DNA from 4 places in the Streptomyces sp. SLBN-31 genome. Region 2 is predicted to be linked to each of the others. Evidence: riboswitches for the same ligand, from Rfam matches in the RefSeq annotation. Region 2 holds a riboswitch; each other region holds the start of a gene.
The links. A riboswitch is a leader RNA that binds a small molecule or an ion and turns the genes downstream of it on or off. The one in region 2 is predicted to bind cobalamin.
Positions count from the first base shown of each region.

Region 1 (7,433 bases), on a different contig from region 2:
ATTTCCTGTGGCGGCACGCCGGTGGAGGCCCCTCCGGCAGCGTGGGGGCGGGGCAGCTGGCGCTCAATGCCGCCACCTTCGTCGTACTGGGCGTCTCGGGATGGCTGGGCGGCAAGTTGTCCTACCGCTACGGCGTCCGGGTCGCCGACGAGGCGACCCAGGCCGAGGGGTTCACCCCCGCACACGCCGAGAAGCTCACCCCCGTACAGCCAGGTGCACAGGGTCGCACCGGCTGACCCGGCCGTTTCTTCCTTCTGTCCGGCATCGGCTCCCTCTGTCCGGCATAGGCCTGGGCAGCCGCTTTCCCCAACTGGAGTTCTCATGGACATCGCCGCACTGGTCACCTGGGTGATCACCGCTCTCGGCGGCTTCTACATGCTCGGCACCTGGCTCTCACGCGGCGGTGCCCGCGGCGGCAGCAGCCACCTCCCGGTCCCGGTGATCTTCGGCCACTTCGCCCTCGCCGCGATCGGACTGGTCGTATGGATCGTCTACGTCGTCGCCGACAAGGAGGCTCTGGCCTGGACCGCCTTCATCCTGCTGGTACCCGTCGCGCTGCTCGGATTCGTCATGCTGGCCCGCTGGATCCCGGTCCACCGCTCGCACGCCACCGTCCCGGCGGGAGCAGGAGCAGGAGCAGGCGCCGCATCCGGAGCCGGAGCCGGACAGGACGTTCCCGCTGAGCGGCACTTCCCCGTCGCCGTGGTCATCGCGCACGGGCTGTTCGCCGTGGCGACCGTGTTGCTCGTCCTGCTGTCCGCCCTGAGTGTCGGGGGCAGCTGACATGTCCCAGCACCACGCCGCCCTGTCGCATTCGTCCGAGCCGATACCTCAGCAGGTGCCTGCCCTGCATGTGGTCTCCCCCGTCGAGCAGGAGACCGACCTGGCAGCCGCCGAGCAGGCCGCCGGGCAGTTCCTGCGAGCTCTGGGCATCAGCACCGACTCCGAGAGCCTGCGCGGCACTCCGGGCCGTATGACACGCGCCTATGCCGAGTTGTTCTCGCCCCGCTCGTTCGACCTGACGACCTTCCCCAACGACGAGGGGTACGACGAACTCGTCCTGGCCCGCAACATTCCCCTGCGGTCGGTGTGCGAGCACCATCTGCTGCCCTTCGTCGGCACCGCCCACATCGGCTACCTGCCGGGCCGACGGATCCTCGGACTGTCCAAACTCGCCCGCATCCTGGAACACTTCGCCTGTCGGCCACAGGTACAGGAGCGCCTCACCAAGCAGGTGGCGGACTGGCTGCAGAACCAGCTGCAGCCCAAAGGCGTCGGGGTGGTCATCGAGGCCGAGCACACCTGCATGACCCTGCGCGGCGTCCAGGCCACCGGCACCACCACCATGACTTCCACCCTGCTAGGCCTGCTGCGCACCGACGCCCGCTCGCGCAGCGAATTCCTCACACTGACCGGCCTGCCCGGCTGACAACCGCTCCCCCGCGTACCGAAAGACCCACTACATGGAAATCTGGATCAACCCCGGCTGCAGCAAGTGCGTCTCCGCGCTCTCGATGCTGGACGCGGAAGACGCCTCCTACACCGTGCGGCACTACCTTGAGGAACCGCCCACGGCGCAGGAGATCGAGGAGGTACTGCTGCGCCTCGGGCTGGAGCCATGGGACATCACCCGCAGCAACGAACCCGAAGCGGCCGAGCTCGGCCTTTCCGCACGGCCCCGCGAAACCGCCTCCCGCGCGCGCTGGATCAACGCGCTGGCCACCCACCCGTCCTTGATCCAGCGACCGATCATCACCGCGGACGACGGGACCACGGTGATCGGCCGCACACCGGACGCTGTCCGGTCCGTCCTGCCCTAGACGCGCCGTCGCCGCCGGCCCGGGTCTGCCGCGAACGATCCCCGGGCCGGCACGCGCGGCCTCAGCGACCCAGCACCACCGCCAGCCGCCGACCGGCTCAGCCGGTGACCGCCTCGACGAGGGTCCAGATGGCAAGGCCCGCCATGCAGAGGGCACCGAAGCGCTGCACGGTCTTCAGCGGCACCTTCTTGGCGATGAACCGCCCGGCCAGCAGGGCCAGGGCGGAGACAGACATCAGGGCGGCGGCGGATCCGATCGCGGTGGGCAGCCAGCCGTTCGTGGCGGCAAGGTTGGCCGTGGTGATCTGCGTCAGATCACCCCATTCGCTGATGAACACGGCCATGAAGGCAGTGGTGTAGACGGGCCAGAAACCGGTGACGGTCTTCCCGGCGGTCTCGTCCTCATCGTCGCCCGACCCTCGCAGCAGGACGACGGCGCCGAAGGCGAACAGGGCGGCGGAGACGAGTTTGACGGCCAGGGTGGGCAGCAGGCTGAGCAGGCTGCCGGCGCCCACGGCGATGGTCACGTGCACGACGAATGCCGTGGAGGTGCCGAACCACACGTACAGCGGCCGCATGCGGGTGCCCATGGCCAGCGAGGCGAACATCGTCTTGTCGGGCAGCTCCGCGAGGAAGATCAGTCCGAACGCGGTGACGAGCGCCACGGGGTCGAAGGTCATTACTGGTGCTTTCTGCCGGGGCCGGGCCACGGGCTCGTGAGGCACCCAGGCGGGCGACGGGAAGAACCACTCGGCCCGGCATGACGGAGCGGCCCGCACAGCCGTGCGGGCCGGGTCTTGCCTTGGCCGAAGGTCTCGTCCACCCCCGCACCATGTGATGCGAGAGCCCGGAGGCCGGGACATCCGTGGACATCCAGTATGTCGACCTGCCGGTGTTGCGGGACTACTCCCCTTCGCTGCCGACCAGTGTAACGGCCGCCGGACGGTCCGCAGGCAGCGGCTTCCGACACGAGGGCTCAATCCCCCTGTCTCCCTCACCAACGGCCGGGGTGCGCCGCCACGCGAGCACCGACTGCACCATCGCCGCATCCCCCTTCCGCCGCGAGATGCATCACTCCAGGTGGTGCGGTCTTGGCCATGTTCGCGACACGCGGTACGGTCGCTGGGATATCGACGACGGCAAGACGGAAGCCGGTGGGAATCCGGAACGGTCGCGCCACTGTGTGCCTGCGCCTCGCGAAGAGGTGGCGGCGAGTCAGACCCGTAGCCGTCGTCATGTGCACCACCGAGATGGGACGCGAACTCCCAGAGGAGGCCCTGCCATGGCGCAGCATGTCGCCCAGCCGACTGCCACCACTCCCGCTCTTCCCGCCAAGCTGCCGATCGGCGCGATCGCTCCTTGGGCGGTCTTCTTCGGCATCCTGATGCTGGTCCTGCTGTACTTCGTCGGCGCCGAGCAGGGCGCCACCTCCGTGTTCAACGGCACGGACGTTCACGAGTGGGTGCACGACGCCCGCCACCTGCTCGGCTTCCCCTGCCACTGAGGCAAGGGACACCGAGCGCTCCATGAACTCCGCAACGGTAAGAAACCTCCTCGTGCGCGGCATGCTCGCCGGCCTCGCGGCCGGCGTGCTCGCGCTGGTCGTGGCCTACCTTCTCGGCGAGCCGTACGTCGACAAGGCGATCGCCTTCGAGGAGGGCCACTCCCACGGGCACGAGATGGAAGTGGTCTCCCGCTCCCTGCAGTCCACCGCCGGCCTGGCCACCGGCGTCCTCATCTACGGGGTCGCCTTCGGCGGCATCGCCGCCCTCGCCTACGCCTTCGCACTCGGCCGCGTCGGCCGCTTCACCCCCCGCGCGACGGCACTGCTGCTGTCCGGCTGCGCACTGCTCACCGTCTACGTCGTCCCCTTCCTGAAGTACCCGGCCAACCCGCCGTCCGTCGGCCACCCCGACACCATTGGCAAGCGGACCACCCTGTACTTCCTGATGATGGTGCTCAGCGTCCTCCTCACGATCGCCGCCACGATCTTGGGCAAGCGCCTGGCGCCGTCCCTGGGCACATGGTGGGCGACCGTGGTCGCGGTGGCCGCCTTCGTGCTGGTGATCGGGCTCGCGTACGCGTTCCTGCCCGTCGTCAATGAGGTGCCGAGAGAGTTCCCGGCCACCGTGCTGTGGCGCTTCCGGCTCTCCGCGCTGGCCATCCAGATGGCTTTGTGGACCGGATTCGGTCTGGTCTTCGGCGAGTTGGCCGAACGGCTGCTGAATCCCAAGCCCGCCGCGGCTGCCACGGCACGCCAACCGGCGGCCGGCCTCAACTGACAGGCGCCGCCACACGCGAGAGGGTCCACGGAACCGTCCGAGGGCCCTCTGGCGTTTTCCGGCACCTCAGCCGTCGGTGTCCCGCCCGCCGAGAGGGCGCCCCACACGCAGGTTCCAGCGTCCCGCTCGGCCGCTGATCTCCGTCGCCGTGAGAGGCGCCACGTCGATGCGCCAGAAGACCGTCGGCGGCGCTTGCGACACCTGCACCACCACGGCCCGCACGACATCGGGCTCCACGACGGCGATCGTGCGGTCGTCCGCCACGTACTCGCTGTCCAGCCACTGTCCGATGCGCGAGCACAGCTGCTGCACCGACTCCCCGCCGTGAGGCGCCGAAGCCGGGTCGGCGAGCCACTGCGCCACCGCCTCCGGCTCGGCCGAGCCGACCTCGTCGAGCGTGCGGCCCTGCCACCGGCCCACGTGCAGGCCCGCGAGTTCCGCCCGAGGGTCACCCTCGCGCAGTCCGAGTGCGGCGGCCGTCTCCCGGCAGCGCAGACTGGGGGAAGTGAGGACACGGGCGGGCGAACGCGGCGTCCAGGCCGCCGCCCCGGCCCGCGCAGTACCGCTCTCATCGAGCGGGGTCCGGCCGTCGTCGAAGCGAGCCTGGCGCAGGGACGGGTTGCTCGCGGGCGAGATGAGGATGACGCGGCTGGTCACGCGGTCGCTCCTGGAGTCTCGAACATGAGTGGGACGCCACCGGACGGGCACTGCCGGAGCGCGTCTGAAGGCTATCGTTCCGTGCAACAGCCCACCTCACCGTGTCCGGAGCGCGCCGCGGCGGTCCCTGCCGGTCACCGCGGCGGCGTCCACCGAACGCGCCGCCAGTAGAATCGGCGTCCGTGGCGGACACCCAGTACGAAGACCTGTTGCGGCTGGTGCTCACGTCCGGGACGGCCAAGGCCGACCGGACGGGCACCGGGACCCGAAGTGTCTTCGGACACCAACTGCGCTACGACCTCTCGCAGGGGTTCCCGCTGATCACCACCAAGAAGGTGCACCTGAAGTCCATCGTGTACGAGCTGCTGTGGTTCCTGCGCGGCGACTCGAACGTCGGCTGGCTGCGCGAGCACGGCGTCACCATCTGGGACGAATGGGCCGACGCGAACGGTGACCTCGGCCCGGTCTACGGCGCGCAGTGGCGCTCTTGGCCCGCCCCGGACGGCCGGCACATCGACCAGATCAGCAACGTCCTCGACACACTGCGCCGCGACCCCGACTCCCGCCGGATGCTCGTCTCCGCGTGGAACGTCGCCGAGCTGGACAAGATGGCGCTGGCGCCGTGTCACGCCTTCTTCCAGTTCTACGTCGCCGACGGCAGGCTCTCCTGTCAGCTGTACCAGCGCAGCGCGGACCTGTTCCTCGGCGTCCCGTTCAACATCGCGAGCTACGCCCTGCTCACGCACATGGTGGCGCAGCAAGTCGGCCTCGAACCGGGCGACTTCATCTGGACCGGCGGCGACTGCCACCTCTACGACAATCACCTCCAGCAGGTGACCGAGCAGCTCTCGCGCACGCCGTTCGAGTTTCCCCAGTTGAGTCTGCGCCAAGCGGAGTCACTGTTCGACTACGCCTACGGCGATGTGGAAATACTCGGCTACCAGCATCACCCGGCCATCAAGGCCCCGGTCGCGGTGTGACCGACGGCGGCACACTCTCCCGGACCTGTCCGACCGCATCTGCACGCTGATGCCCTTCGGGTATCACAGGTGACGAAAGAGGTCTTGGACGCATTCCGGTCTCCGAGCGCAGGCTTTGAACCAGTCATCGACCGACGGAGATTGGACTCAAGATCATGAGGGTTTTCCTCACCGGTGGATCCGGATACATCGGCAGGGCGACGATCAGCGCTCTGGTCCGGCACGGCCACACCGTGGAGGCGCTGGCCCGCAGCGACCGCGCGGCCGGGACGGTCGGCTCCCTCGGAGCGGCACCGCTGATCGGCGGCCTGGGCGATCTCGGCGTACTCAACGCCGCGGCCGCCCGAGCGGAGGCGGTCGTGCACCTGGCGCAGGCCGAGACCGGGGCCGAGGACCTGGCAGCCGCCACCGCCATGCAGGACGGCATCGGTACCGGCACGTACGTGCACACCGGCGGGACCTGGGTCTACGGAGACACCGACGGCGTCGCCGACGAGACCGCCGCCTGGAACCCGCCGGCCCTGGTCGCCTGGCGCAAACCCGTGGAAGACGCCGTCCTGGAGCGCGCGCGTCACGGCGGTCGCCCCGTCGTGGTGCGACCCGGCCTGTTGTACGGCGGCGAGAACCGTCTGATCGACATCTTCTACACCACCCCGGGCAAGGAAGCGGGCGCCGTCCCCTGCATCGGCGACGGTGCGAACCACTGGGCGCTGGTGCACGTCGACGACATCGCGGAGTTGTACGTCGCCGCGCTCGACGCGAAGCCCGGAGCGGAGTACGTGGGCGTCGGCGGGGTCAACCCGACCGCGAAGGAATGCGCGCTGGCCATCGCCCGCTCTGTCGGCCTCGACGGCAAGATCGCGTCGGTCACCCTGGAGGAGGCCCGCCTGCAGATGGGCCCGATCGCGGACGCCTTCGCCGTGGACCAGCAGTTCACTCCGGCGCGTGCCGAGGCCGAACTCGGGTGGACACCAGCGCACACCGACCCGCTGGCCGTCCTCGCAGCCGGCAAGTGATCCACCCGGACGAAGCCGCGCACCGGCTGCGAGGGCTCCCACAGCCGGAAGGGTAGATTCGTGATCGGTTGCCGCGGCCGCGTGCCCCTGGGCGGCCGCGGCAAAGCGCCTATCGCCAAGGCGGCGCGCGTAGCGAGGAAGCGGTGATTCCGGGTGGATCTCGACCTGCGGAAGCTCCGTTACTTCGTGGCGGTGGCGCAAGAGCTGCACTTCGGGCGGGCGGCCGAGCGGCTGCACATCGCGCAGCCCGTGCTGTCCCGACAGATCCGCAGCCTGGAGGACGAGCTCGGGGCGGAAGTGTTCACCCGTGACCGCAGGGGCACTGTGCTCACCGCAGCGGGAGAGCAGCTGCTGGAGGACGCCGTTCCCCTGCTCGCCTCGGCCCAGGCACTGCTCACGCGCGTGACGGCGGCGGCACACGACACCCAGACGCTGACCATCGGCTTCATGCCCGGCATCACGGTCACCCCTGCCATGGTCGCGTTCGCCGCACGGCACCCGGACGTGAACGTGCGCCTGTTGCGCACCACGTGGGACGACCAGGTGGAAGTGCTGCAGGACGGCCGGGCAGACATCAGCATCGTACGGCTGCCCATCAACGAGCACGGCTTGGAGGTGCGGCCACTCTTCCGGGAGCCACGGGTCGTCGTCCTGCCTGTCGGGCATCCCTTGGCGGACC
Region 1 is NZ_VFNC01000001.1:3,519,508-3,526,940, reverse strand. Features, by position in the region: gene FBY22_RS16215 (DUF2231 domain-containing protein) at 1-236, shown strand, start outside; gene FBY22_RS16210 (hypothetical protein) at 322-783, shown strand; gene folE (GTP cyclohydrolase I FolE) at 785-1,429, shown strand; gene FBY22_RS16200 (ArsC/Spx/MgsR family protein) at 1,464-1,820, shown strand; gene FBY22_RS16195 (TMEM165/GDT1 family protein) at 1,918-2,499, opposite strand; cobalamin riboswitch at 2,920-3,065, shown strand; gene FBY22_RS16190 (CbtB-domain containing protein) at 3,102-3,323, shown strand; gene FBY22_RS16185 (CbtA family protein) at 3,346-4,101, shown strand; gene FBY22_RS16180 (histidine phosphatase family protein) at 4,168-4,758, opposite strand; gene FBY22_RS16175 (thymidylate synthase) at 4,941-5,738, shown strand; gene FBY22_RS16170 (NAD-dependent epimerase/dehydratase family protein) at 5,894-6,754, shown strand; gene FBY22_RS16165 (LysR family transcriptional regulator) at 6,908-7,433, shown strand, end outside.
Region 1: it holds a riboswitch for cobalamin, as region 2 does, so the genes downstream of both, FBY22_RS16190 (CbtB-domain containing protein) here and FBY22_RS41515 (HoxN/HupN/NixA family nickel/cobalt transporter) in region 2, are expected to answer to the same signal.

Region 2 (7,433 bases):
GGCGTCCCCGACCTGCGGCAGATCGGCCTCCCTGACGGTGACCCCCTGCACGGCGCCGTGCGCGGTGACCGCCGTGAACGTCCCGCAGCCGCGCGGCAGCGACTTCAGCCACGTCAGCGTGCGGTCCACGTCGGAGGTGTTCAGCGCGAGGACCTGGTAGCGGAGCTGGGCCTGGTCCAGCGGGTCGTCCAGGCCCGTCACCGCCCGGGTGCCGGTGTTCCCGCCGAACAGGTCGTCGGCGTAGAGCGCGTCCAGGAGGCGACGGCATTCGGGCGACTCGGTCGTGGCCTTCAGCAGCCCGTCCCGCCAGGTCGCCGCCCCCTGCGTCGGCGCCCATGGCTCCCCGAGGTCGGTGGCGGTGACCAGGGCGGCCTGGGCCTGGGCCTCGGTGAGGGCCCGGGGGGCCGGTGCCGAGCCGGTGGCGGACGGTTTCGTGGGGGCGACGGGGGGCTTCCTCGCTTGCGGGGTGCCTGCCGTGCAGGCGGTCGCGGTGAGCAGGGCGGCTGCGGTGAGCAGTGGGGCCGTGGTGAGGAGGCGGGTGGGGGTGCGGGGCATCGGGGCCTCCTGGGAGGGCGCGTACAAGATCGGCTGTCTTCAAGGGACCATTCCGCGTCCTGTGCCACCAGCGCTCCGGTCCGTACGGGCTACTCCGAAAACGGCTCGCGTCTTCTTTCGCGGGGGCGCTACCGTTTTTTCATGCAGCGCGCCCACGTGTGGTCCACGACGACGCCGGAGAGTGTCCCGGCGCGCTGATTCCTGGACGGAAGTCCGAAGCCCCGGGGCGAGTGCCCCGGGGTTTCGTCGTCGGCCGGTCGCTCGCCCTCCCGCACTGACGTGAGGAGAACGACCATGTACGACCACCACCGCCTCGGCCGTGAGCTGGAACTGTTCGACACCGACCCGCTGATGGGCGCGGGGCTGCCGTACTGGCTGCCCGACGGGGCGACCGTGCGGCACGTGCTGGAGGAGTACGTCCGGGAGGTCGAGCGCGCCGCCGGGTACCGGCACGTGTACTCGCCCGTGCTGGGCAAACGGGAGCTGTACGAGATCTCCGGGCACTGGTCCCACTACAGCGACGACATGTTCCCGCCCATGCGGCTGGGCGGTGAGGAGGTCGTGCTGCGGCCCAGTCTGTGTCCGCATCACGCGCTCATCTATCGGTCGCGGGCACACAGTTATCGCGAACTGCCCCTGCGCATCGCCGAGGTGGGTGCCATGTACCGGTCCGAGCTGTCGGGTGTACTTGGTGGGCTCACCCGGGTGCGGGCCATCCAGCTCAACGACGCCCATGTCTTCTGCACCCCTGATCAGGCCGTCGAGGAGGCCCGGGATGCTCTGCGTCTCATTCGGCGGGCCTACGCCGATCTGGGTATCCGGGCGGCCCGCTTTCGGCTCTCCCTGCCGGGGGAGGGTGGTAAGTACGTTGCCGGGGAGGGGATTTGGCAGCGGGCCGCTGGGTTGCTGCGGGAGGTGCTGGATGGCGAGGGCGTCTCGTACGAGGCCGTCCCGGGTGAAGCCGCCTTCTACGGGCCGAAGATCGATGTGCAGGTCGTCGACTCCGCCGGGCGTGAGGCCACCCTCTCCACCGTGCAGATCGACTTCCACCAGCCCGAACGATTTGGCCTGCACTACATCGGCGCCGACGGCGCGAAGCACCGGCCCGTGATGGTGCACCGCAGCATCATCGGCAGCGTGGAGCGGGTGGTCGCGCACCTCGTCGAGGAACACGGCGGCGCGTTCCCGGTGTGGCTCGCGCCCGTGCAGCTCGTGGTGCTGCCGGTCGCGGAGGAGCAGCGGGACGCGGCGGAGGCGCTGGCGCGGCGGGCGCGGGCGGTGGGGCTGCGGGTCGAGTCGGTGGGACCGGAGGGCGGCAGTCTGGGTGCCCGGATCCGGGGCGCGCGGCTGGTGCCGTACCAGGCCGTGATCGGTGCCCGCGAGGCCGGTGCTGACCAGGTGGAGGTGCGGCTGCGGGACGGGTGGCGGGTGGGTGCGATGTCCGGTGCGGAGCTGGTGCGGCGGATCGGGGAGCGGGTCGCTGAGCGGGGTGGCGAGCTGTGGGGGCGGGCGTAGGCCGGTGGTGGTGCGGGGCCGCGGCGGGGGGTGTCCGTCCTCGGTCGGGCGGTGCCGGGGGGGGATGTGCTGTTTCTTGACGCCCGACACTGCGGGCGGGCACCCCCCGCCGCGGCCCCTTCCGTCGTACGCGGCTGCCCCACCGCTTCTGGCCCGGGTGCGACAGGACTCGTAGAGTCGCTGGTACGGGGGTGTCGAGAGGAGTTCGTCGTGGTGGGCATTCCGGTGATCATCGACTGTGACACCGGTGTCGACGACGCCCTGGCGCTGTTGTTCGCCGTGCGGCATCCGGGGCTCGATCTGCGGGCGGTGACCTGCGTCGCCGGCAACACGGACGTGGACGGCGTTGTCCGTAATACGTTGACCGTGCTGGAGCAGGCCGGGGCGCCGGACATTCCGGTCGCCCGGGGGGCCGAGCGGCCGTTGATCGAGCCCGCGCGGCCCGCCCCGGTGCACGGGGTGGACGGTATGGGCGATCTCGGGCTGCCCGCGCCCCGGCGGCGGCCGGTCGACGTCGATGCGGTGACCTTGCTGCACAGGGCGATCGTCGGTTCGCCTCGTCCGGTGACGCTGATTCCCACCGCTCCGCTGACCAACATCGCGCTGCTGTTGCGGACCCATCCCGAGGTCACCCGCAACATCGAGCGGATCGTGTTCATGGGCGGCGCGGTGGCGACCGGCAACGCCACGCCCGTCGCCGAGTTCAACGTGTGGCACGACCCCGAGGCGGCCGCGGTGCTGCTGACCGCCGGGGTGCCGATCACCATGTACGGGCTGGACGTCTTCACCCAGGTCGTCGTGCCCGGTGCGGACGTGCATCGGCTGCGGGCCAGTTCCGAACCGGGGACCCGGCTCGCCGGTGAGCTTCTCGCCCATCGGCCCGCCCATCCCGGTGAGGCGCCCGAGGCCGAGGAGGCCGGTGGGCTGGGGGACGCGGGGGCCGTGTGCGCGGTCGTCGATCCGGCGGGGATCGGCACGCGGCTGCTTCCGGTCGAGGTCTCCCTCGCGCCGGGGGCGACGCGGGGGCAGACGATCGTCGACCGGCGCCCTCGGCCCGGCGAGGCCGAGCACCATGAGGGCGACCGTGAACAGGCCCTGGTGGATGTGGCGTTGGACGTGGACGTGGAGCGGTTCGTGAAGTTGTATCTGGAGACTGTGGAGCGGGCCTAGTCCGCTTCGGCCGTGCGTGCGGTCCAGCGCTGTTCCACCTTCGCCAGGCGCCAGTACGTCAGTGCTGCCGCCCATACGACGATGAACAGGCCGACGATGACGTAGCCGATGTTGCCGACGTCGAGGCCTGCGAGTTCCATCGTGCCGATGAAGAAGGCGACCACGATGGACAGGCCGGTGATGGTCAGGTTGTAGAAGACCTTGCGGACCGGGTTGGAGAACGCCCACTGGTAGGCGAAGTTCATGAAGGTGCCGTCGAGCGTGTCGAACAGGCACATCCCCGCGGTGAAGAGGAGCGGCAGGCACAGGATCGCGTACCAGGGCAGGCCCGCCGCCGCTCCGGAGCCGGCCATGACCATGAGGGTGACCTCGGTGGCCGTCTCGAAGCCGAGCCCGAACAGGAAGCCGACCGGGTACATCTGGCCGGGGCGGCTGATGGAGCGGGTCAGGCGGCCCAGGAAGCGGTTCATGAAACCGCGGGAGTCGAGGTGGCGTTGGAGCTCGTTCTCGTCGTACGTGCCCGCCCGCATCGCCCGGAAGACGCGCACGATGCCCACCAGGGCCACCAGGTTGAGCGCCGCGATGAGGTAGAGGAAGGCACCGGCGACGGTTGTTCCGAGGAAGCCGAGGACCTGGTGGGTACCCGAGTTCTGGTTGGTCACCTTGTCGGCGAGCTGCGTGCCCGCCGCGATCATCACGGCCAGCACGATCACCACGCTGGAGTGCCCGAGCGCGAACCAGAACCCGACGGACACCGGCCGCTTGCCGTCGGCCATCAGCTTGCGGGTGGTGTTGTCGATCGCGGCGATGTGGTCGGCGTCGAAGGCGTGCCGCACGCCCAGTGTGTAGGCCGTGATGCCCAGGCCGATGCCGAAGGCCTTGGAGCCGACCTCGTAGTGGCCGGGGACCACCAGGAGGAAGAGGATTCCGAAGGCGACGATGTGCAGGGCGGCGATCACCGCCACCAGTCCCGCGGTCTTGACGGTGTCCTCGCGTCGCCAGCGGAAGGAGGCGTCCTTGGTCTCGGGCAGGGTCATGCCATCAGCTCCAGCACCTCGTGGATCTTTCGTGAGCTGCCGTGGCCGGTCTCCTGGCTTACGGGTCGTGCGTCCGTCGTCCCTGCCTTCCCAGCCGTCGTGAGACGACCAGTGGCTGTCCCTTGCGGGACGCGGGACGGGGACTCCCCGATTTCAGTGGCGAGGGCCGCTCCGGTATCGCACCGGATTCCCGAACGCCACGGCCCGCTCACCGTAGGCGACCCCACGTATCCCTGCATAGCTGCGCACCTGCGCAGGTATTCAAGATCACATATGGGGCTGCGAGGATGACCCCATGCATCTCGTCCCGGCCGATCGCGCAGACCGGCGCACCATCGACGGCCACCGGGTGTGCGACGCCATCGCCGCCATCGGTGACGAGGCCCATGTGCGCATGTGGGCCGACCGCTTCTCCCTGCTCGCCGACCCCAAGCGGCTGGCCCTGCTGCTCGCGTTGCACCGCACGGGGCCGCTGGCCGTGTCCGACCTGGCGATCGCGACCGGTATGAACGACCCGGCCGTCTCGCAGGCGCTGCGGCTGCTGCGCGCGGCCGGTGCGGTCGCCGGGGAGAAGGAGGGGCGGGTCGTGCGCTACCGGCTCGTCGACGAGGACGTACGGCTGCTGCTCAAGCACTGTGCCGCCGACGCGAGCTGACGTGCGGATGTGACGGACGCCCCGGAGCGGGGGATCCCCGGGGCGTCCGTCGTTCGGGAGTGGTCTAGGAGCGGGCGCCGCGTCGGCGTCGGCTCGCGACGACGATCGCCGCGCCGCCGGCCAGGAGCACCGCCGCGCCGCCGGCGATCATGCCGGAGTTGCCGCCGCCGGTCTCGGCGAGGTCGCCCCCGCCGCCGTTCGGCGTGGCCGCCGGGACGCTGGTGGACGCGGACGCCACGGGGGTGTCCGGTGTCGACTCCGAGGCGCTCGGCGTCGGGGTGGACGGGGTCGTGGAGGGCGTGGCGGGGGGCTGCGACCCGGTGCTCGTGCAGTCCTTCGTGCCGCCGTTCCAGGACGCGATCAGCTTGTCCTTGATGACCGCGTGGTCCGGGCCGGCCGGCAGGTCGCCGTGCTCGAAGCCGTCGTTCGCGCCCTGCTTGCCGTCGAACTTCGTGGCGCCGCGGTAGAGGTCGATCTGCGCGAAGCAGCCCGCGTCCGGCACCGCGATGTCGAGGGAGTCGGTCCGGCCGGGCTTGACCGTCACCGTGTCGAAGTCGACGAGGACCTGCTGTCCCGAGGTGGCGAAGGTGGCGCCGTGGGCGAGGTAGGAGGCGAGCGAGGCGGTGCAGGTGGAGGCGTCGCCTGCGGTGCGGACCTTGATGTGGACCTTGCCGTCGTCGGTGGGTCCGAGGTTCTGGTCGTCGACCTTGACGGAGTCGTAGAAGTCCGTGCCGTCGAGGGAGAACTGGCAGCGGTCGGTCTCCGTCTTGGTGCCGGCGCCCGTCCCGGGCTTGTAGGAGCCACCCGACTTCCAGCCGTCTCCGCCGGGGGCGCCGCCGTGCGCCCAGGCGCCGGAGGCGGTGGCGGCGCAGAGGGCGAGCGTCGCGACGCCCGTTCCGAGGAGGCGGCGCGCGGTGACACGGCTCGCTGTGGACATGGCGGATCCCCACTTCGGCATGTGCAGCACCCGGCGAGGGCCGCGCGGGCAGCGTGAGGGCATGCCGCGGCCGGTCCTGCCGGGGTGATGGTCGAAAGAAACACTGGGCTCACTGGTCACATGAGCCTCAGTGCGCTCACATCGTGGAGCCCGTGATCGAACGCTGTCAACCTGCGGTGACGCAGCGGTAGTTCAACCGTCCATCACAATTTCGACACAAGCGGGAGGTGGTCCTTCCGGGTGTCCCGCGCTCAGCCCACCGTCGGGGTGGGGCTGGCGTTCGTGCTGGGCTCGCCCGGCAGGACCGGGGGTTGGGTGGTGCTGTCCACCGGCGGGGTGAGCACGATCGCGGGCTGACCTGCGACCGGGGGCGGCGGGGTCAGGTCCTTGGCGGGCAGCTTCGGCGGGGTGGTCTCCTGGAAGAGCACCTGGTCGAAGTTGACCAGGCCGGTGTTCTCCATGACCGTGATGTGGTCCAGCACCGTGGCGTTGGCCTGGTCGGCCAGGGTCCGCACCACGGTGTTCTTGGTGGTGGAGCGGATCTTCGCGATGGTGTTGAAGATCGAACCGTGCGTCACGCGCAGGATGTTGGCGAAGTCGGTGTCGAACTGCTTGCCGCTGTCCGCCTTGAGCGTGTTGACGAACCCCACCTGCTGCGGGCTCGCCACATTGGGAATCGTGATGTTCAGCATCGTGCTGATCTTGCGGCAGCTGGCGTCCAGTGCCGCGTGGCCGTCGATGAGGTGCTTGCTGGCGGTCTTGACCGCCGCGCTCTGCCCCTTCTGCAGCCCCAGTTGACCGACGGGGTACTCCCACAGGCCGGCGGCGCGCACCTTGACCACGAAGTCCCGGTCCGCCTCGGTCAGCGGCCCCCACTGGGTCTGCGCGATGACTCTCGTCCCCGAACTGGACACGGTGTTCACCCCGAGCATCGAGGGATAGGCGAGTGCGACGAGGGTCAGACTGAGGGCACCGCCCACGAAGAGAGTTCCCGTCGCGTTCCGCGAAAAGCGCACCGTGCCTCCTGCCCAATCGGTTGTCCCGCCGTCCTGAGGCGGGGGTCGGACGGAGATGAGTACGGACGGCACCGGGGAACGGAACCTTTTGATTCGGTAAAATCCCACGGGTGTGAGTCAGATCATGGTGCTGTGCTCATGACAGGGTTGACGGAATGTTGACCACTTCTCGGGAGAGTCCAGACGAGCCCCCGACCTAGATTCGGCCCATGTCCCCACAGCCCACGCCCCGGGTTCCCGCGGCCCTTCCGGTCCTGCCGTACCGCAAGCCCACCAAGGGCCGCGACTACTGGGTCCTCGACGACGTGCTGCCCGACGTGGACGCCGTCCGCGCGCGCTGTCTGGCGAAGGACGACTGGGTGCAGGGCTACCCCTACACCTCGGAGACCTGGCCCGGGCTGCGCACCATGCCGGGGCTCGAACCCGCGGAGCTCGCCCGGGTCGAGCGCCTGGTGCGGCAGGCGACCGGGGCGAAGGAACTGTGGGTGCAGCAGGCGCCCGGCGGCGGCACCCTCAACCACAACTGCGTCCAGGTCGTCGGCGAGGGC
Region 2 is NZ_VFNC01000003.1:844,892-852,324, forward strand. Features, by position in the region: gene FBY22_RS41500 (hypothetical protein) at 1-555, opposite strand, end outside; gene thrS (threonine--tRNA ligase) at 850-2,070, shown strand; gene FBY22_RS41510 (nucleoside hydrolase) at 2,281-3,240, shown strand; gene FBY22_RS41515 (HoxN/HupN/NixA family nickel/cobalt transporter) at 3,237-4,277, opposite strand; cobalamin riboswitch at 4,303-4,518, opposite strand; gene FBY22_RS41520 (metalloregulator ArsR/SmtB family transcription factor) at 4,573-4,932, shown strand; gene FBY22_RS41525 (LAETG motif-containing sortase-dependent surface protein) at 4,997-5,869, opposite strand; gene FBY22_RS41530 (DUF4142 domain-containing protein) at 6,121-6,849, opposite strand; gene FBY22_RS41535 (DUF6445 family protein) at 7,095-7,433, shown strand, end outside.

Region 3 (7,433 bases), on a different contig from region 2:
GGCGAGGGAACGGGGACCGAGACGGACGGCGGTGGCCCGGCCGGGCGGGGCCTGGCCGGGCGGGGCCGGGAGGGCCGGGGTCATCGGAGGGCCTCCCGCACCTGGGCGACCGTGAGCCAGGGCCGCGGGGCGAGGATCTTCGTGACCTGCGGGGCGAAGGAGGGGGAGGAGACCACGACGTCCGCGGTCGGGCCGTCGGCGATCACCTCTCCCTCCGCGAGGAGGATCACGCGGTCGGCGAGCTCCGCGGCCAGTTCCACGTCGTGCGTCGCGAGGACGATCGCGTGGCCGTCGGCCGCGAGGGCGCGCAGAAGCGTGACCAGGCGGGCCTTCGCCGCGTAGTCCAGCCCCCGGGTCGGCTCGTCGAGGAGGAGCAGGGGCGGGCGGGCGGTCAGCACGACGGCCAGCGCGAGGGTGAGGCGCTGGCCCTCCGACAGGTCCCGGGGGTGGGTGTCGTCGGGGACGCCGGGGAGCAGCCCGGAGAGGAGGTCGCGGCAGCTGCCGGGCGCTGCCTGGGCGTCCCGGTCGGCCGCCGCGCACTCGGCGGCGACCGTGTCCGCGTACAGGAGGTCGCGCGGTTCCTGGGGGACCAGGCCCACCTGCCGGACGAGGTCCCGGGGCGGGGTGCGGTGCGGGGTGAGGCCGGCGACGCGGACCGTGCCCGCGGAGGGCTCGACGAGGCCCACGAGCGCGCTCAGGAGCGTGGACTTCCCGGCACCGTTGCGCCCCATCAGGGCGACGGTCTCACCGGCGGCGATGGTGAGACCGACCTGGTGGAGGACCTCGGCATGCGTACGGCGAACGGTCAGGGCCCGGACCTCGGCGACGTGGCCGGACACCGCGGCCGGGACCGTCGTGCCCCTGCGGCGGGCGGGGAACCAGCGCTGCCTGCGGGTACGGGAGGCGGGCAGCGTGCCGCTCGCCCCGGCCGACGGGGTGCCGTCGGCGTTCGGGGTGGGTGGGATCCCGGCCGATGGGGTGCCGTCTGTGCGCGGGTGGCGCGCGATGCCGGCTGGTGGGGTGCTGTCGGTGTTCGGGGTGGGTGCGTTCCCGGCCGGTGGGGTGCTGTCGGTGTTCGGGGTGGGTGCGTTCCCGGCTGGTGGGGTGCCGTTCGTGCGCGGGTCGAGCGCGTTCCCGGCCGGCGGCGTGAGAGTCGCCTTCGTCCGCAAGGCGTCGTCGGGCTCAGGAGCGTGTGCCGCCACGGAGGTGCGATCGGGCGTGGGCGGCGCGAGGTCCGCCAGCCGCTCGCGCAGTTCGACCGCCCTGCGGCGCGCGTCCCGGACCGTCAGCGGCAGCGGGGTCCAGCCCGCCAGGCGCCCCAGTTCTACCACCGGCGGACACACCGGCGACACGGCCATCATCTCCGCGGGCGTCCCCAGCAGGGGGGCCGCTCCAGGGGCCGGCAGGACCGCGACCCGGTCGGCGTACTGGATGACGCGTTCCAGGCGGTGTTCCGCCATGAGGACGGTCGTGCCCAGGTCGTGGACCAGGCGCTGCAGGACCGCGAGGACCTCCTCGGCCGCGGCCGGGTCCAGGGCCGACGTCGGTTCGTCGAGGACCAGGACCCGCGGGTGCGGAGTGAGGACCGAGCCGATGGCCACGCGCTGCCGCTGCCCGCCGGACAGGGTGGCGATGGAGCGGTCACGGAGGTCGGAGAGGCCGAGCAGGTCCAGGGTCTCCTCGACACGTCGGCGCATCACCGCCGGTGCCAGGCCCAACGACTCCATCCCATAGGCCAGTTCGTCCTCGACCGTGTCCGTCACGAAGTGGGAGAGGGGGTCCTGGCCCACCGTGCCCACCACGTCCGCCAGTTCACGTGGCTTGTGCGTACGGGTGTCACGGCCCGCCACCGTGACGCGGCCGCGCAGTGTGCCGCCCGTGAAGTGGGGGACCAGGCCGCCGACGGTGTTCAGGAGGGTCGACTTGCCGGTGCCGGACGGGCCCACCAGCAGCACCAGTTCGCCCTCCGGGACCTCGAAGTCCACGCCCCTGAGGGTGGGTTCGGCCGCCCCCTCGTAGGTCACCGAGACGTCCTCGAAGCGGATCACGACGGCTCCTTGGGGGTGGGGGCGACGAAAGCCGGCAGCAGGGCGACGAGTACGGCCGCCGCCGGCCAGAGGGGAAGGGTGGGTGCCGTCAGCGGGACGACGGCGGGGGCCAGGGCGGCCGGGTCGGTCGCGGCGGCCAGGGTGAGCAGTGCGGCGGGCACGGCGCCGGACGCCGTCACCAGCCAGGCGCGCGCATCCCAGCGGTCGGGGCGGTACCGCGTGCGCAGGCTGCGGCGGCCGCCCAGGCGGAGACCGGCGAGGGACGCGGTGACACCGGCGAGCAGGAGCGGCAGACCGTAGGTGCCGGCCTCGGCGGTGAGCAGCCCGTACGTCCCCGCGCACACGCCGAGCAGACCGCCGAGGGTGAGGGCGGTGGTCGTACGGCGCACGGGGGCGGGGACCTCGGCGGTACGGCCGTATCCGCGCGCGTCCATGGCCGCGGCGAGGGCGACGGAGCGTTCCAGGGCGCCTTCCAGGACCGGCAGGCCCACCTGGAGCAGGCCGCGGACGCCGCTGTCCGGGCGGCCGCGCAACCGGCGCGCGGCGCGCAGACGGTGGACGTCGGCGATGAGGTTCGGCGCGAAGGTGAGGGCCACGACGACCGCAACGCCCGTCTCGTACAGCGCGCCGGGCAGGGACTTCAGCAGACGGGCGGGGTTGGCGAGGGCGTTCGCCGCGCCCACGCAGACGAGGAGGGCGGCGAGCCTCAGGCCGTCGTAGAGGGCGAACAGAAGCGACTCGGCCGTGACCTCGCCGCCCAGGCGGATGCCCTGCGCCCAGTGCGGGAGCGGAACTTCGGGGAGCGTGAGGAGGGTGTGCGTGCCGGGGACGGGGGAGCCGAGGACGACGGCGAAGACGAGGCGGATGAGGAGCACGGCGAGGGCGAGCCGGAGGAAGGCGGTGTAGGAGCGGGCGTCGGGCGAGTGGGGGCGGCAGGTGGAGACGACGTAGGCGGAGACCGCGATCAGGAGGCCGAGGAGCAGGGGGTTGCCGGTCCGGGTGGCCGCGGTGCCGAGCGCGAGCGACCACAGCCACCAGGCCCCGGGGTGCACGAGGAGACGCCGCTGCCGCGACCGCGGCACGCAGACCCGCGGGGCGCCGCCCTGTTCGGACCGCTCGGGATCGTGGGTGTCAGGCATGCCTGCGCCGTCGTGCCTGCCATGCCGCCGCGGCGCCCAGCAGCGCGACCGCGCCCGCACCCACCCACAGGCCCGCCGAAGGGCCGCTTCCGCCGCCGCCCGTGTGCTTGTCCTCGGCGCTCGACACCTGCTCGCCGCACCCCTTCGCCGGGTACCCGGCGATCGCGCAGAGCAGGGCGTTGGTGTCGTAGCGCAGGGGCTTGGCGACCGCGGCCAGGGCGTCCGCCGTCGTCGCGTCGGACGGCACCCGGGCGCATGCCGTGCGGCGGGCGGGCGGCTGCTCGGCGGACGGGGCGTCCTTCGCCGTACCGAAGTCGATGAGCAGGGCTATCCGCTTCTCGCCCCGGACCGCCGGAGTCCGTGCGCAGATCGCCGCGAAGGACGTCGCGCCGCGTGGCTTCGCCGCGTCCCCCGAGTCCTCGCTGACCGAGAAGCGGAAGCCCTGGACGTCGCCGTCGGCGGGGCGGGCGGTGGAGGGGCCCTGGGTGGCGTAGGTCCAGTGACCGGAGTCGAGGGTCCAGAACGACCAGTACCGGTAACCGGTGGCCCCGGCCGGTGCGGCGAGGCCCAGGGTGAGGAACAGGGTCGTGAGGAGGAGGGTCGCGCGGCGCGTCACCGCTGACGCCTCCTGCCGCGGAGCATCAGCGCGAAGCCGATGAGGGCGCCGACGAGCAGGCCGCCGCCGACCGTCCAGGCCACGCCGAGGGAGTCCTCGTCCTTGCCGGCGGACGCCTTGGTGCCGTCCGGGCCGGCCGTCGGGTTGTCGTCGACGCCCGCGGGGGCCGGGCCGGTCGCGTTGAGCTTGGCGACGAGGTCCAGGCCGCCGAAGTCGTGGACGTCTCCGCCCCGGGCGGCGGACGCGGCGAAGATCAGCTGGGCGTAGGCGGCGGGACCGGCCTGGGCGGCCCAGTCGGCGGCGTGGGACTCCAGCCAGTGCAGCGGCTTCGCGGCCTGGGAGTTGAGGCCGGCGCTCGACAGGGCGACGACCGCGTCGGCCGTGTTGCCGTAGTCGGGCTGGGGCTTGGCGCCGGGCAGCGCGGTGGTGAGGTGGCCGCTCTTGGCGAGGGACTTGGCGAGCCAGGCGGCGCCGTTGTCCGCGGCGGGCTGGTGGCCGGAGTCGCTGTCGGGGTCCGCGCAGCCCGCGGGCGCGTCGGTGTCGTCCTGCCTGCTGCCCGCGACCGTCTCGCCGAGCAGGCCCAGCACGGCCGCCGCGGTGGCGTCGGCGTTGGCCGCGAGCCTGCCCTTCTTGTCGGGCTGGTAGGCGAAGGCGCCCGCGTCGGGGCCGTCGCAGGGCAGCGCGAGGCCGCGCAGGGCGTCGTAGGGGGACTTGCCGTCCTTGTGGAGGTTCGGCACCGTCACGCCGGCCTGGGCGAGGGCGCCGATCACGACGGACGTGGAGTTCGCGTCGCTGGCGCCACCGGCGGTGAAGCCCCAGCCGCCGTCCTTGTTCTGCACCGACTTCAGCCAGCCGACGGCCTTCGCCACCCGGCCGTCGTGGCCGCCGATCTCGGCGAGGGCCTGGACCGCGGCCGCCGTGCTGTTGGTGTCGGCCTTGCACGGCGCGCCGGCGGTGGCGCGGTAGGCGGCGAAGGAACCGTCGCCGCACTGCTGCCCGGCCAGCCAGGCCACGGCCGCGTCGGCCGGCTCGACGCCGACGGTGCGCTGCGCGAGCAGGGCGAGCGACTGGCGCCAGACGCCGTCGTACGTCGGGTCGGAGGTGCCGTAGAGGCCGGTGGGGAGCGATGCCGAGGGGGACGGCGAGGCGGCGACCGCGGGGGTCGCGCCGCCGAGTACGGCTACGGCGGCCAGCGCCGCGGCGCTGTGACGGATGACGCTCATGATCGGCTGCTGCCTCTCCCTGGGGAGCCGGAAAGCAGCACGGGACAGCCCCGGGCGGCTCGGCTCCGTATACCTCGACGGTGCCGTGTGGCGGCGGGGAGCCGGCACACGTGAGCCGGTCACGATCCGTACGGGGCACTCCGGCTGGCCGGTCCGGGTCGGACCGGGTCACGGTTGCGGGTCAGCGCCGGATTCGCACCGGCTTTCCCCCGTACGGGTGATGACGACCCGGACACTGTACCCGCGGGTCAGGAAGGTCTGAGCGGTGGCTGTGCGTGACGGAGGTCACCGACGCCGACGCCTCCGACAGCCGGCACAGCACCAGGGCCAGATCGCCGGCGGGACGGGCCCCGGGTTCTCTCGCGCCCGTGGGTCAGCCCACGACGGCCACCGCGTCCACCTCCACCAGCACCCCCTCCCGCACCAGGCGCGCCACCACCGTCGTCCGGGCCGGAAGCGGGTCGCAGCCGGTGAAGAACTCCCGGTAGACGGCGTTGAACTCGGCGAAGTGGGCGCGGTCTGCCAGGTAGCAGGTGCAGCGCACGATCGAGCGGCGGTCACCGGCCACGGCCGCGACATTGGCCAGCACCAGGCGTGCTTGCTCGGCGAAGGCGGCCGGCATTTCGTGGGTGCCCGGATGCAGGGGTCCCTGTCCGGAGGTGAACAGGAAGGGACCGGTGCGCACGCCCTGCGACAGCGGCGGTTCGGTGCCGTCGGAGAAGCGGACGTAGGGCGCGGCGTCGGTGTGCACGCGCTGCGGGCCGCCGCCGAAAGGCAGGACGAGGGTGCGGGCGGCGAGCAGCCAGGTACCGTCGGCGGCCCTGCGGAAGGCGTCCTCGTAGTGACCCACCTGGTACGGCGGCCCGGCGGGCAGGATGCCGCCCGGGTGGCCGTCCAGGCGGTACGTCGTGAAGTACGACGTGGCCGTGGCCGTGTCCGGACCCGTCACGGTGACCCGGACGTTGGACATCACGCGGCGCGAGAGCCGGTCGGCGGGACGGGCGCCGAAGTACGTCCGCAGCGCGTCCCGTCCCTCGATCCGTCGTTGGCCCTCCGGCCACTGGCAGACGCCGTCCTCGGTGAACAACTCGGCCACGGTGGCCGGTTCACCGAGATCGAGGCGGTGGACGAAATCGAGGATCAGGCGTTCGCAGGCGCGCTCGGCGAGAAGGTTCTCCATGAACCCGTATTCATACGCGGTCTACGGCTGTGTACGTCACCGTATTCATACGCGGTCGACGGCCGTGTACGTCACCGGATCGCTCCCCGGCACCGCCTCCGCCCGGCCCAGTTTCACCAGTCGTCGCAGATGCGCCTCCGCCTCGGAGACGGCGATGTTGCGCGAACCGTAGGGGATCTGCTCCCAGGGCCGGTTCCACTCCATGCGCTCGGCGAGCTGCCAGGGGGTGAGGGGCGCGGCGAGCAGGCTCAGGAGCCCGGCGAGGCGCTCCTCGTGGTGGGCGAGCAACTCCCTTACGCGGGACGGCCCGTCGGTGAAGGCGTGCTGGTGGGCCGGGAGCACCTCGGCGGGGGCGAGCCGGCCGACGCGTTCGAGGGAGTCGAGGTAGTCGCCGAGGGGGTCGGTGACCGTGGCGTCGTCCGGGTCCTCGTAGAGGCCGATGTGCGGGGTGATCTCGGGAAGCAGATGGTCCCCGGAGAACAGGCGTCCGTGGCCCGGCAGTCGGGAGGGGTGCTCCTCCTCCAGGTGCAGGCACACATGGCCGGGGGTGTGGCCGGGCGTCCAGATCGCGCGCAACCGCCGCCCCGGCAGGTCGAGCAGCTCGCCGGGCACGATCTCGCGGTCGGGCAGGGCGGGGGAGAGGCCGGGCAGGGCGGCGCGCGGGGCGGGGTCGCGCAGCGGAGCCACGTGCTCCTCCGGGGCGCCGGCGGCCGTGAGCTTGGCGGCCATGTAGGTGAACCAGCGGTCGGCCCGGGTCTCACGGGTGCGCCGGACGATCGCCGTGTCGGCCGCGTGCATCGCGATCCAGGCACCGGAGGCCTCACGCACCCTGCCCGACAGGCCGTGGTGGTCGGGGTGGTGATGGGTGATCACGACACCGTGGATCTCCGAGACGTCGGTACCGCAGGCGCGCAGCCCCTCCGCCAGCACGGACCAGGCCCCCGGGTCGTCCCAGCCGGTGTCGATCAGGACGGGCCCGCGGTCGGTGCCGACGACGTACACCAGGGTGTGCCCGAGCGGGTTGTCCGGAATGGGCACCCGAACGGACCGTATGCCCCCGCCATGATCGAACGTCTCCGCCATCTGCCCTCCGCTCCACGGCCATTGCCCACTATAACTAGAACTGGTATCAGTTCCTGAAACACCGTCAGAAACGAGGGCAGTGGTGATGGCCGAGCTCTTGGAACACGGACAGCTGTTCATCGGAGGGGAACTGACCGATCCCCT
Region 3 is NZ_VFNC01000002.1:2,873,637-2,881,069, reverse strand. Features, by position in the region: gene FBY22_RS33145 (ECF transporter S component) at 1-84, opposite strand, end outside; gene FBY22_RS33140 (ABC transporter ATP-binding protein) at 81-2,048, opposite strand; gene FBY22_RS33135 (energy-coupling factor transporter transmembrane component T) at 2,045-3,187, opposite strand; gene FBY22_RS33130 (SCO2322 family protein) at 3,180-3,803, opposite strand; gene FBY22_RS33125 (prenyltransferase/squalene oxidase repeat-containing protein) at 3,800-5,026, opposite strand; cobalamin riboswitch at 5,140-5,275, opposite strand; gene FBY22_RS45450 (RidA family protein) at 5,400-5,777, opposite strand; partial or broken gene FBY22_RS45445 (nuclear transport factor 2 family protein) at 5,775-6,206, opposite strand; gene FBY22_RS33115 (MBL fold metallo-hydrolase) at 6,252-7,289, opposite strand; gene FBY22_RS33110 (aldehyde dehydrogenase) at 7,375-7,433, shown strand, end outside.
Region 3: it holds a riboswitch for cobalamin, as region 2 does, so the genes downstream of both, FBY22_RS33125 (prenyltransferase/squalene oxidase repeat-containing protein) here and FBY22_RS41515 (HoxN/HupN/NixA family nickel/cobalt transporter) in region 2, are expected to answer to the same signal.

Region 4 (7,433 bases), on a different contig from region 2:
GCACCTGGGGCATGGCCGAGACGACCTCGGCGACGGCGGCGGGCTCGTGGTCCGCGGGCTCCGGGTAGGCGAGCGACCAGGCGTCGAAGAGGGCGACCCAGCCGCGCAGCACGGCGCTGTCGTCGCGGTTCCAGGCGCGCAGCCGCCAGCCGGGGCGGGCGCTGTCGCCGTGCACCTCGACGAGGCCGGCGAGGCGGGCGGTGTCCCAGTCGGCGCGGACCTGAGCGGCGGTCAGGCCGAGGTCCCGGGCGGCGCGTTCGGCGGTCGGGTCGGCGAGGGTGGCCTTGCCGTCTCCCGCGCCGTCGCTGCCCGGGCCGAGCGCGACGTCGGCCCAGCGGGCGACGCGGGCGGCGGCGGCCAGTTGGGAGCGAGCCATTCTGGCCAGCTCCGCGGGGGCCGGTGTGCCCTCCGGGGGGCGGGGCGCGGGGCGGCGCGGGCGCCGCTGGTTCACAGCTGTGGGGGCGGCGGCCAGGGGTCGCGGGCGGACGAGTCGAAGCCTGGAGTCGCGCGGGATACGGGACGTCACGGGTGCAGTCTTCCGGTTGACGGTCCGAAAACCCAAACGGAAGGTCACGGGCGGCGACGGGACTGGCCAAGGGCGGCACCCTGAGGGCGGCCCGGGACCGAGATCAGGCCACCGGTTCGAGGTTAAACGGAACCGGGGCCAACGGTTCGCGCCGAAGGGCGTTGCGGAGGCCCGCCGGAAGCCGGCCGAGGGCGGCCGCGGAGACCCACCGGGAGGCCGCCGAGAGCCGGCGCGGAGAACCACCGGAAGACCGCCGAGAGCCGGCGCGGAGAACCACCGGAAGACCGCCGAGAGCCGGCGCGGAGAACCACCGGAAGACCGCCGAGAGCCGGCGCGGAGAACCACCGGAAGACCGCCGAGAGCCGGCGCGGAGAACCACCGGAAGACCGCCGAGAGCCGGCGCGGAGAACCACCGGAAGACCGCCGAGAGCCGGCGCGGCCGTCTACCAGGAGGGCCCCGAGGTCCGGCGCAGGATGCGCCAGAAGCGCCCCGAAGGCCGGCGCAGGATGGGTCAGAAGCGCCCCGAAGGCCGGCGCAGGACCCGCCATAAGGGCCCGCGCCCCGGTGGGGTTACATCAGCGGCGTCAGGAAGCGGCGCAGGGCCTCTTCGTAGGCCTTCGGGTCGGCGTTCCACATGGCCGAGTGCGGGGCGCCCCGGACGGTGTGCAGGGCGACCAGGTTGGGGTGGGCGTCGGCGAGGTGGCGGGAGTGCTCCCAGGGGGCCAGGGTGTCGTCGGGGCCGTGGAAGAGCAGGGTCGGGACGGTGAGCCGGACGGTCTCGGCGGTGCGGTCGCGGTCGAGTCCGGTGCGGCCCTGCGCGGCGCGCACCGCGAGCGGCAGCAGGGCGCCGGGGGTGCGGTGTGCCGCGGCGAGGGCGCGCAGGGTCGTCGGCCAGTCGAGCACCGGGGAGTCCAGGATCAGCCCGGAGATCCGCCCGCGCAGACCGGAGTGCGCGGCGGCGAGCAGGGCCATCGCGGCGCCGGTGGACCAGCCGTGCAGGACGACGCGTCCGGCGCCGTGGCTCATGGCGTAGCGGATCGCCGCGTCCAGGTCGCGCCACTCGGTCTCGCCGAGGTGGTTCAGGCCGTCCGGGGAGCGGGGGGCGCCGAGGTCGCCGCGGTAGGCCGGGGCGAGGACCGGGAAGCGCTGGCGGTGCAGGAACTCCATGACGTTCATGGACAGTTCGCGGGTGGTGCCGAGGCCGTGCACCGCGATGATCCAGGTGTCGCGCACGCCGGGGACGAACCAGGCGGGCAGGGAGCCGAGTTCGCCGGGGATGTCGACGTCGGTGTGGTCAAGGCCGAGGGCGTCGCGGGGGTTGCCGACGTGGAGGTTGGGGGTGAACCACACCTTGTCGCGACGTTCGAGGGTGCCGTGCGTGACACGTTCCAGCCGGCGCACGACGGTGTCGGCGGAGTGTTCGGCGGAGTCGAGGACGGGGCCGACGACCGCGTGACTGGCGTCGCCCGCGAGACCGTAGGTGCCGGGGCGCAGGGCCGCCAGGTCGCGGGTGAGGGTGACGCGGCCGGCCGCGGTGGCGTGCACGGTGAGGCGGGGCTCCGTGGGCAGGGGCCTGCCGGGCGCCGCCTTGAGCGCGGCGCCGCTGGCGAAGCGGCCGGCGGCCACGGAGGCCGCGCCGGCGGCGAGGGCTACGGTGACGGCGGCGGCCGTCGCTCTGACAGTACGCACCTGTCCAGTGTCCTGGCGGTACCGGTGACCGGCCAGCGGAAGGCGGGGGCGGGGTGATGTCGTGCGGCGGCGATGTGGTGTGCTCACGCCGTCCCGGTTACCCCGTGACGCCCGGGTCAGCGCTGCCCGTACCCCTTGAGCTTCTCCCCCACCTCGTCCAGCTGTTCGCGGGTCAGCAGGGTCGGTGACAGGCCCGGCACCGAGGACGCCGTCAGCCACAGGCGGCACATCCACTCCAGTTGGGCCGTGCGGTCGTAGGCCTGGTCGAGGGTGGCGCCGTAAGCCATCGTGCCGTGGTTCTGCAGGAGGCAGGCCGAGCGGCCGGCGAGGGCGAGCAGCATGTTCTCGGCCAACTCGTCGGTGCCGTAGGTCGCATAGGGGGCGACTCGGACGGGTCCGCCGAGGGCGGCGGACATGTAATGGATCGTCGGGAGCTCGGGGACGAGGGTCGAGACGGCCGTCGCGTGCACGGCGTGGGTGTGGACGACGGCGCGGGCGTCGGTGGAGCGGTGGATCGCGAGGTGCATGGGCAGCTCGCTGGTCGGGACCAGGGTGCCGAGGACCTGGCGCCCGTCGAGGGCGACCCCCGTGATGTCGTCCGGGGTGAGGCGGTCGTACGGCACGCCGGAGGGGGTGACCAGGACGGTGTCGCCGACCCGTACCGAGACGTTGCCGGAGGTGCCGACGACCAGGCCCTCGGTGACGGTGCGGCGGGCCGTGGCGACGAGGGCCTCCCAGGCGCGCGTCTCCTCGGGGAGCGCGGTCCTCGCCCGTCCCCGCGGCACGTCCCGCGCGTCCTTTCGGAGATCCCGCCCGTCACCCTGGTCCCGCCGCTGATCAGCCATGCCGCGATCCTGCCAAAGAGGGTGCCGGCCCGTCTCCGGGTGGGGCACTTCAGGACGGAAACCGACGCTCCGACTCGACATCGCATACAACCTCCGGCGCCGGGCACGGGTGCCACGGGCCGAGCGAGACGGGCATGGTGGACTGGAGCCAGGTGGTCGTGCCGAGCCGGTTCACCCCGGACGGCTGTTTTCCGACACCCTGATGCCCACCTCAGTTCATCTTCCGTTCACCCAGGTTATTTACGGTCAACCGTCCGATGACTTCGAACGATTGCCTGGGTAAATGGAAAACTTCTCGCTGATCCTCGCGATTGTGGTGGTAACCGCACTCGCGTTCGATTTCACGAACGGTTTCCACGACACCGCCAACGCGATGGCCACGACCATCTCGACCGGTGCACTCAAGCCCAAGGTCGCGGTGGCCATGTCCGCCGTGCTGAACCTTGTGGGCGCTTTCCTCTCCGTGGAGGTCGCCAACACGATCTCCAAGGGTCTCGTCGACGAGACCGGCATCCGTCCCGAGGTCATCTTCGCCGCTCTGGTCGGCGCGATCCTCTGGAACCTGCTGACCTGGCTGGTGGGGCTGCCCTCCAGCTCCTCGCACGCCCTCATGGGTGGTCTGATCGGCGCCACCGTCGCCTCGGCCGGCTTCGGTGCCGTGCACGGCGACGTGCTCGCGACCAAGGTTCTCCTGCCGGCGCTCGCCGCACCGATCGTGGCCGGTCTGGCCGCGTTCCTCGCGACGCGCTTCTCCTACACCCTGGACAAGAAGGCCGACGGCAAGGCCTCCGCCAAGGGCTACCGCGCCGGGCAGGTCGCCTCCGCCGGCCTGGTCTCCCTGGCGCACGGCACGAACGACGCACAGAAGACCATGGGCATCATCACGCTCGCCCTGGTCGCCGGCGGAGTCGTCGCCCCCGACGCCGACCCGCCCACCTGGGTCATCCTCTCCGCCGGTCTCGCCATCGCGCTCGGCACCTACATCGGCGGCTGGCGCATCATCCGCACCATGGGCAAGGGCCTGACCGAGCTGCAGCCGCAGCAGGGCTTCGCCGCCCAGACCAGCGCAGCCACGGCGATCCTGGCCTCCTCGCACCTCGGCTTCTCGCTGTCCACCACGCACGTCGTCTCCGGCTCCGTGATGGGTGCGGGCCTGGGCCGCAAGGGCGGTGTGGTGCGCTGGTCGACCGCGACCCGGATGCTGGTCGCCTGGGTTCTCACCCTCCCGGCCGCCGCGCTCGTCGGCGCGGGCGCCGAGTCCGTGACGGACCTCGGAGACTGGGGCACCGCCGTCGTCGCCGTCTTCCTGGTCGCCGCGAGCGCCGCGATCTGGAAGCTCTCGCGCCGCGAGGTCGTCGACGCGTCCAACGTCAACGAGACCGAGGAACCGCCCGGCGTGGTGACCACGGCCATCGCCGCCGTGACCCCGCCGCCCGCGGGCACGGTCACCGAGGAGCTGACGGCCACCATCGCGGCGCCGGCCACGACCCCGACCACGGAGCCGGTGAACCCGCCGGCCGCCGTCTGAGTCCCGAGCATCAGGTAACGAAGGAATCAGCAGCATGAAGATCGACTGGGCAGCTCTGGGCTCCGTCTTCGGCGTCAGCCTCGCGGTCACCGTGGGTCTCGTCGCCCTGTTCACCCTCGGCGTGATGGGCCTGTCCCGCAAGGAGCGGGCCGTGGCCGAGGGCAACTCGGCCGCTCTCGCGGCGACCGGGGCCTACGTGGCCTTCGCGGGATGCGCGGCGGCCGTCGCGTACGGAATCTCGCTGATCATGAACAAGGCCTGAGCCTCGAACGCACCTGTGATGCCGGGACGGTGATCCGTCCCGGCATCACGCGTTCCGGTGACCCCGGCGACCCCCTGCGTGTGGGCCTCAGCACACTCCCGCGTCGCAGGTCAACGGCAAGTTGACTGCCGTTCGGGCGCGTGGTGGACTGCCGGAGCCATGTACGGCGGCAAGGGAGGAAGCCGGTGAGATTCCGGCGCGGTCCCGCCACTGTCACCGGGGTAGATAGCCCCGGGAGCCAGGAACTCCCACCGCCGGTCTCGTCGAACCAGGGCGCGGACACCCTGAGTGAGGACATATCGCCATGCGCGGCTGCCTGTTGAGGTTCACCACCCCGGTCCCGCCCGACCCCTTGGCGGGCTGAGCCGGTGCGGGCCGATCGCGTCTTCGCGTACGGCGCCGCCGCCGGACTCCTCGGTGACCAGCTCCTCGGCGATCCACGCCGCGGACATCCGGTCGCCGTGTTCGGGCGTGCCGCCGGCGCCGTGGAAAGAGTGCTGTGGCGTGACCACCGCGGGTGGGGCGCGCTGCACACCGCCGTGTGCGTGGGCGGTGCCGTGGCCCTCGGCGCCGCGGCACAGTCGCTCGTACGTCCCTCCCGTACCGCTTCCGTCGCGCTGACCGCCGCCGCCACCTGGGCCGTGGTCGGCGGCACGTCGCTCGCGCGCGAGGCACGGACCGTGGGACGGGCCCTGGAGGCGGGGGACGTCGAGGCCGCCCGGGCACGGCTGCCGCATCTGTGCGGGCGGGATCCGCAGGCGCTGGACGCCGACGGGATCGCGCGGGCCGTGGTGGAGTCGGTCGCCGAGAACACCTCCGACGCGGTGGTCGGGGCGCTGGTGTGGGGGGCCGTCGGCGGTGTGCCGGGGCTGCTGGGCTTCCGGGCCGTGAACACACTGGACGCCATGGTCGGGCACCGGTCGGCCCGTTACCGGCGCTACGGGTGGGCCTCGGCGCGGCTGGACGACGTGGCCGGATGGCCGGGGGCCAGGCTGACGGCCGGGCTCGCGACGGTCGCCGGGGGTGACCCGGCGGGGGCGGTACGGGCCTGGCGCGCCGACGCCGGCCGGCACCCGAGCCCCAACGCCGGTCCGGTGGAGGCCTCGTTCGCGGGAGCGCTCGGGGTGCGCCTGGGCGGGACCTTGTCGTACGGAGGGCGGGTCGAGCACCGGCCCGTGCTGAACAGGGAGGGGCGGCCCGTGGAGGTCGGGGACATCGAGCGGGCCGTGCGGCTGTCGCGGCGCGTCGGACTGCTCGCGCTCGGCGTGAGCGTTGCCGCGCGCGCCCTGCTGAGGGGACGTGCGTCATGAGCGGCGGTGGGCTGCTCGTCGCCGGTACCACCTCCGACGCGGGCAAGAGCGTCGTCACCGCCGGGATCTGCCGCTGGCTGGTGCGACAGGGCGTCAAGGTCGCGCCGTTCAAGGCGCAGAACATGTCCCTGAACTCGTTCGTGACGCGTGAGGGCGCCGAGATCGGGCGGGCGCAGGCCATGCAGGCCCAGGCGTGCCGGATCGAGCCGACCGCGCTGATGAACCCGGTGCTGCTGAAGCCGGGGGGCGAGCAGAGCAGTCAGGTCGTGCTGATGGGCCGGCCCGTGGGCGAGTTGAGCGCGCGGGGGTATCACGGCGGGCGGCAGCAGAAGCTCCTCGGGACCGTTCTCGACTGTCTCGCCGAACTGCGGGGCACGTATGACGCGGTGATCTGCGAAGGGGCGGGCAGTCCGGCCGAGATCAACCTCAGGCGCACGGACATCGTGAACATGGGCATCGCCCGGAACGCCGGGCTGCCCGTGCTGGTCGTCGGGGACATCGACCGCGGGGGCGTCTTCGCCTCCTTCTTCGGGACGGTCGCGCTCCTCTCCCCCGAGGACCAGGCGCTCGTCGCGGGGTTCCTGGTCAACAAGTTCCGGGGCGACGTCAGCCTCCTGGAGCCCGGCCTCGACATGCTGCACGGGCTCACCGGGCGGCGCACGTACGGCGTCCTGCCCTTCCGGCACGGGCTCGGCATCGACGAGGAGGACGGGCTCCGGGTCTCCCTGCGCGGGACCGTGCGGGAGTCCAACACCGCCCCGCCGGTGGGCGAGGACGTGCTGCGGGTCGCGGTCTGCGCGATCCCGCTGATGTCCAACTTCACGGACGTCGACGCGCTGGCCGCCGAACCGGGGGTCGTCGTGCGGTTCGTGGACCGGCCCGAGGAGCTGGCGGACGCGGACCTGGTGGTGATCCCGGGGACCCGAGGGACCGTCCGGGCCCTGGAGTGGCTGCACGAGCGGGGACTGGCCGACGCGCTGCGCCGCAGGGCCGCCGAACAGCGCCCGATCCTCGGTGTCTGCGGCGGCTTCCAGGTCCTCGGCGAGCACATCGAGGACGAGGTGGAGAGCCGGCGGGGGCATGTGCCGGGCCTCGGAGTCCTGCCCGTGCGGGTGCGGTTCGCCCGCGAGAAGACCCTCACCCGGCCGGTGGGCGAAGCCCTCGGCGAGCGGGTCGAGGGGTACGAGATCCATCACGGGGTCGCCTCCCTGAGCGGAGGGGAACCCTTCCTCGACGGCTGCCGGGTCGGCCAGACCTGGGGCACGCACTGGC
Region 4 is NZ_VFNC01000002.1:2,179,468-2,186,900, forward strand. Features, by position in the region: gene FBY22_RS30030 (hypothetical protein) at 1-526, opposite strand, end outside; gene FBY22_RS30035 (alpha/beta hydrolase) at 1,098-2,216, opposite strand; gene FBY22_RS30040 (class II aldolase/adducin family protein) at 2,333-3,061, opposite strand; gene FBY22_RS30045 (inorganic phosphate transporter) at 3,345-4,589, shown strand; gene FBY22_RS30050 (hypothetical protein) at 4,624-4,851, shown strand; cobalamin riboswitch at 4,978-5,120, shown strand; gene FBY22_RS30055 (cobalamin biosynthesis protein) at 5,220-6,161, shown strand; gene FBY22_RS30060 (cobyric acid synthase) at 6,158-7,433, shown strand, end outside.
Region 4: it holds a riboswitch for cobalamin, as region 2 does, so the genes downstream of both, FBY22_RS30055 (cobalamin biosynthesis protein) here and FBY22_RS41515 (HoxN/HupN/NixA family nickel/cobalt transporter) in region 2, are expected to answer to the same signal.